One region of the Shewanella sp. Iso12 genome, then DNA from elsewhere that is predicted to be linked to it. Evidence: predicted binding sites of a transcription regulator. Region 1 holds the regulator's gene; the other holds the start of a gene.
The links. Region 1 encodes NrdR, which represses ribonucleotide reductase genes. Its sites were predicted from a motif close to AAACACNANATNTNGTGTTT; they were not measured.
Positions count from the first base shown of each region.

Region 1 (3,113 bases):
ACGTTCAGCCACACTCAGGTTCACAGGCCAACAGCGCGGTTTATATGGCGTTGCTGCAACCCGGCGATACCGTACTGGGGATGAACCTGGCTCACGGTGGTCACTTGACCCACGGCTCTCCGGTTAACTTTTCCGGCAAGCTGTACAACATCATTCCTTACGGTATCGATGAGTCCGGCAAGATTGACTACAGCGAACTCGAAACGCTGGCGCTGGAACACAAGCCCAAGATGATCATCGGCGGCTTCTCGGCCTACTCAGGCATAGTTGACTGGGCCAAGCTGCGCGAAATCGCCGACAAAATTGGCGCTTACCTGTTTGTCGATATGGCACACGTTGCCGGTCTTATCGCTGCCGGTGTTTATCCTAACCCTGTGCCGCACGCCCACGTGGTGACTTCGACCACTCACAAGACACTGGCCGGTCCCCGCGGCGGTGTGATTCTGTCGGCTGCCGACGATGAAGATCTGTACAAGAAGCTGAACTCCGCGGTATTCCCGGGCGGTCAGGGTGGTCCTCTGATGCACGTTATCGCCGGTAAAGCCGTGGCCTTCAAAGAAGCACTGGAGCCGGAATTCAAAACCTATCAGCAGCAGGTGGTTAATAACGCCAAGGCCATGGTTGAGGTGTTCCTCGAGCGCGGTTACAAGATAGTTTCCGGCGGTACCAGCAACCATCTGATGCTGGTGGACCTGATTGGCCGTGAGCTGACCGGTAAAGAAGCCGACGCCGCTCTGGGCCGCGCCAACATCACAGTCAACAAGAACTCAGTGCCCAACGACCCCCGCTCACCCTTTGTGACCTCCGGGGTGCGTATCGGTACACCGGCCATCACTCGCCGCGGTTTCAAGGAAGCCGAAGCCCGTGAACTGACCGGCTGGATCTGTGATGTGCTCGACAATGCTCACGATGACGCCGTTATCGAGCGTGTTAAGGGCCAGGTGCTGGAACTGTGCGCTCGCTTCCCTGTTTACGGTTAACCTTTTCAAGGGAATAGGATAAACTTCGATGGCCGCTGAATTCAGCGGCCATTTTTGTTTCTGCCATTTAGCAGCATCCGCTGCCGGCAACTGAGCACCAGGAGGCATAATGCATTGTCCATTTTGCAGTGCGACGGATACCAAGGTGATAGATTCCAGGCTGGTGGCAGACGGTCATCAGGTGCGCCGTCGCCGGGAATGTACTCTGTGTCATGAACGCTTTACCACCTTTGAAGGTGCCGAGCTTGTCATGCCCAGAGTGATCAAGCGCGATGGCAGCAGGCAACCGTTCGATGAGGACAAGCTGCGCGGCGGTATGCTGCGTGCCGCCGAGAAACGTCCGGTTTCCATGGATAAGATTGAAGAGGCGATCAGCAAGATCAAGTCCACCCTCAGAGCCACAGGCGAGCGGGAAGTGACCTCGGAAATGATCGGCAATCTGATGATGGATCATCTTATCGAGCTGGATAAGGTGGCCTATATTCGCTTTGCCTCTGTGTATCGTGCCTTTGAAGATGTGTCAGAGTTTGGTGAAGCGATTGCCAAGCTGGAGAAAAAATAGGCTGTCAGTCACAGCCAACTGTTAAGTCACGGAAACCCCCATGTGGTCCAATACTGATATCGCCATGATGAGCCGCGCCATAATGCTGGCTCGCCGTGGCCGTTATACAACCCGCCCCAACCCCAATGTCGGCTGCGTCATCATAGATGCCGATGGCAAGATTGTCGGCGAAGGCTGGCATCAGCGTGCCGGCGAGCCCCATGCCGAAGTACATGCCCTGAAAATGGCCGCTGACAAGGCCCGCGGTGCTACTGCCTATGTCACCCTCGAACCTTGCAGTCACTATGGTCGCACGCCGCCCTGTGCCGAAGCCTTAATTAAACATGGCCTCAAGCGGGTGGTGGTGGCAATGACAGATCCCAACCCTCAGGTGGCCGGCCGAGGTATCGGCATGCTGGAGGAGGCCGGGGTTCAGGTGCAGAGCGGTCTCTTGGCCGAACAGGCCAGAGAGTTGAATCCGGGCTTTTTATCGCGGATGGAGCGAAATCGCCCCTGGGTCACCCTCAAGCTGGCGGCGAGTCTCGATGGCAAGACGGCACTGGCCAACGGTGAGTCCAAATGGATAACCGGCCCCGAGGCGCGCCGCGACGTGCAAAGGCTCAGAGCCCGCAGCTGCGCTCTGCTCACCGGCATTGAAACCGTATTGGCCGATGACCCTTCCCTGAATGTCCGGCACGCTGAGCTTGGCAGCCTGGGTGAAACCCTCAGCGAGCAGGAGCTTATTCAACCGCTGCGGGTGATACTCGACAGTAACTGCCGTATGCCGCTCGATGCCAGGCTGTTGCAAATTGCCAGCCCGGTGCTCTTGGTCAGCTGCCGTCCCTATGAGGATGAATTCCTAGCCGCTTTGCCGCCTTATGTCACTACTTTGGTGCTGGCCGGTGAAGACAACAGAGTAGATATCGCGGCGTTGCTGCAACACCTGAGCCAGAGCTGTAATGCGGTGTTGGTCGAGGCCGGGGCAACGCTTTGCGGCGCCTTTATTAGTGCCGGGTTGGCCGATGAACTGCTGCTTTATCAAGCCCCGAAACTGCTTGGCGCCGCTGGCCGAAACCTGCTGGCCTTGCCAAACTATCAGCAGATAGCCGATACCCCGGCGATACGGGTAACAGATCAACGTAAGCTTGGCAATGATACCCGGCTTACTCTCAAGATAGGTGATTGAATGTTTACCGGAATAATTGAAGCTGTCGGTACAATACGGGCACTGGAGCGCCGTGGTGATGATATTCGTCTGACTGTGGCCAGCGGCAAGTTGGATCTCAGTGATGTGCGTCTGGGCGATAGCATTGCCACCAACGGCGTGTGTCTGACCGTGGTTGAACGCCTGGCGGAGGGTTATGTGGCCGATGTTTCGGCCGAAACTGTCAGCCTCACCGGCTTTGACCGCTACAGCGTCGGCACCAAAGTCAACCTGGAAAAGGCGGTCACGCCAAACACCCGCTTGGGCGGGCACTTGGTCAGTGGTCATGTGGATGGTATGGCGCGGGTCATCAGTGTGACTCCAAGGGGCAAGGCGCTGGAGTTTTGGCTCGAGGCACCCGCTGAGCTGGCCCGTTACATTGCCCATA
Region 1 is NZ_JAAUHW010000001.1:703,213-706,325, reverse strand. Features, by position in the region: gene glyA (serine hydroxymethyltransferase) at 1-980, shown strand, start outside; gene nrdR (transcriptional regulator NrdR) at 1,090-1,542, shown strand; gene ribD (bifunctional diaminohydroxyphosphoribosylaminopyrimidine deaminase/5-amino-6-(5-phosphoribosylamino)uracil reductase RibD) at 1,583-2,707, shown strand; gene HCX89_RS03095 (riboflavin synthase) at 2,708-3,113, shown strand, end outside.

Region 2 (3,113 bases), on a different contig from region 1:
CGGTATCTTTGACAAGCAGGTACTGGATGTCGGCTGCGGCGGTGGCATTCTGTCCGAGAGCATGGCCCGCATCGGCGCCAAGGTCACCGGGTTGGATATGGGCTTTGAGCCGTTGGAAGTCGCCAGGCTGCATGCACTGGAAGCCGGCGTCAGCATAGACTACCTGCAGGAAACCGCCGAAGTGCATGCCCAGAATCATCAGGGGCATTACGACACTGTTACCTGTATGGAGATGCTCGAGCATGTACCGGATCCGCAATCTGTGATCCAGGCTTGTTGCGATATGGTCAAGCCCGGAGGTTGGGTGTTCTTCTCCACCATTAACCGCAACATCATGTCCTGGGTGCAAACCATACTCGGTGCCGAGTATGTGCTGAAAATGCTGCCGGCAGGTACCCATGACCACAGTAAGTTTATCCGCCCATCCGAATTAATTGCCATGGCAGAAAACACCGAACTATTGTGCCGTGACGCGCTGGGCATCAAATACAACCCCTTGAGTGGCGTATTCAGTTACACCAAGAGCGTTGAAGTCAACTATATGATTGCCTGCCAACGCCAGGACTGATGCCATGACGCCTAAGCTGCCGTTTCAAGGGATTCTGTTCGACTTGGACGGGACTCTGGTGGATACCGCCGAGGACCTGACCGAAGCACTGGCCTTGGCCCTTGCATCCCATGGGGTATCGATAGAGGATAAGCGCAAACTTCTTCGCACTCTGGCCTCTCACGGCTCGCTTGCCATGGTGCAAGCCGCCGTGCCCCAAGCCTCAGCCGAGGAACAGGAGCATCTCCGGCAAGCGATGCTCAGGGAATATGATGCGGTTAACGGCCAAAAAGCCTGTTTGTTTGAAGGCATAGAAGCCTTGCTGGACAGTGCCCTATCAAGAGCCTTACCGCTGGGGATTGTCACCAATAAACCGGCGCGTTTTACCCGGCCCTTGTTAGAGCGCATGGGGCTGCTTAAGCGCTTTGATGCTGTGGTCAGTGCCGATACAACCCTCTATCGTAAGCCCCACCCAGCCCCTATGTTGCTGGCTGCTCAGCAGCTTAACTGCGCGACCGAACGTATTCTCTATCTTGGCGATGCCGAGCGCGACATCGCAGCGGCGCAGGCGGTCAATATGCCCTCTGCCATCGCCATGTGGGGATATCTGGCGGCCGAGGATAAACCGGCGGAATGGGGTGCCGATTGGCAGTTAAATCATCCACAGGCAGTGATGTCGCTGCCATTGTGGTAACAAGGTAAGACAAGCACTAAATTGGCACTGTTTTCCTGAGTAGACAAGACCTTAAAGAAAGTCGCAGTCCGGATGCTGCTTTAACCGACCGGATCTGCGCGGGATCGCGGATCGCTGCTTATTTTAGCAGTCGATCACCTTGAGTGAGATCGCTTGAATTTTGACCATGACGACTGTGCGCCAGCAATGATGCCGCTTTGCGGAATCGGCCAGTCAATATCCTCAAGATATCCACAAGATATACCCAAAACTCAGGCTTGCAAAAAGTGCCATACCTCACTATCTTGTTATCCAAGATATAGAAAAACACCATATCTTGTGTATCGGTAGCAATCAGACATACTAGTCTTGCACTGGAAACTCCCGGTTAACAGAGCCCTCTCGGGCCGCCGTCGTTAACTGTTCGGTTGATTGTTTTACAAGGGAAGGTTTAATGACGCCGTCGCGTCATTTCACAGATATTACAACCAAGGCCTATCTTCAATGAATAGCACTATGACAGTTACCAAACGCAGTGGCGCACGCGAGACGATAGATCTCGATAAGATCCACCGTGTTATCACCTGGGCAGCCAAAGGATTAAACAACGTCTCGGTTTCCGAGGTGGAGTTGCGTTCTCACCTGCAGTTTTTCGATGGCATCCCCACCGAGGCCATCCATGAAACCATTATCAAGGCTGCCGCCGACCTGATCTCTCCCGACTCTCCGGACTATCAGTTCCTGGCCGCTCGCCTTGCTGTTTTTCATTTGCGTAAGAAGGCCTTTGGTCAGTTTGAGCCGCCAAAACTGTACGATCATGTCAGCAAGTTGGTCGCCATGGGCAAGTACGACAAGCATGTGCTGGAAGACTACAGCCGTGAAGAGCTGGATGTGCTCGATAGCTATATCGACCATTGGCGCGATATGAACTTCTCCTATGCCGCCGTCAAACAGCTGGAAGGCAAGTATCTAGTGCAAAACCGTGTGACTCATGAAGTCTACGAAAGTGCCCAGTTCCTCTATATTCTGGTGGCCGCTTGCTTGTTTGCCCGTTATCCGAAGGAAACCCGGCTGCAGTATGTCAAAGACTTCTATGATGCGGTCTCTACCTTCAAGATCTCTTTGCCGACCCCTATCATGTCCGGTGTGCGTACGCCGACCCGTCAGTTCAGCTCTTGCGTGTTGATCGAGTGTGACGACAGCCTGGATTCCATCAATGCCACGGCCTCTTCCATCGTCAAGTATGTCAGTCAGAGAGCCGGTATCGGTGTGAATGCCGGCCGCATTCGCGCTCTGGGAAGCCCTATTCGTGGTGGTGAAGCCTTCCACACAGGTTGTTTGCCTTTCTACAAGTATTTCCAGACTGCGGTTAAATCCTGCTCCCAGGGCGGTGTTCGCGGCGGTGCTGCAACTCTGTTCTACCCTATCTGGCACCTGGAAGTTGAATCGCTGCTGGTACTGAAAAATAACCGTGGTGTTGAAGACAACCGTATCCGTCACCTGGACTACGGCGTACAGATCAACAAGCTGATGTATCAGCGGATGATCAAAGGTGAGAACATCACCCTGTTCAGCCCATCGGACGTTCCCGGCTTATATGACGCCTTCTTTGCCGATCAGGACGAGTTTGAGCGCCTGTATGTGAAATATGAGCAGGACCAGAGCATTCGCAAGAAGACCCTAAAAGCGGTCGAGCTCTTCTCGCTGATGATGCAGGAGCGTGCCTCCACCGGCCGTATCTATGTGCAGAACGTGGATCACTGTAACACCCACAGTCCGTTCAACGCCGAAGTGGCCCCTGTGCGTCAGTCCAACCTGTGTCTTGAGATTGCCCTGCCAACCAAGCCACTGAACAATATTGACGACCCAAATGGTGAAATCGCCCTTTGTACT
Region 2 is NZ_JAAUHW010000004.1:322,374-325,486, reverse strand. Features, by position in the region: gene ubiG (bifunctional 2-polyprenyl-6-hydroxyphenol methylase/3-demethylubiquinol 3-O-methyltransferase UbiG) at 1-568, shown strand, start outside; gene HCX89_RS10295 (HAD family hydrolase) at 573-1,241, shown strand; gene nrdA (class 1a ribonucleoside-diphosphate reductase subunit alpha) at 1,725-3,113, shown strand, end outside.
Region 2: nrdA (class 1a ribonucleoside-diphosphate reductase subunit alpha) is a predicted target of NrdR. The motif match lies at 1,546-1,565, and genes of this name have one in related genera.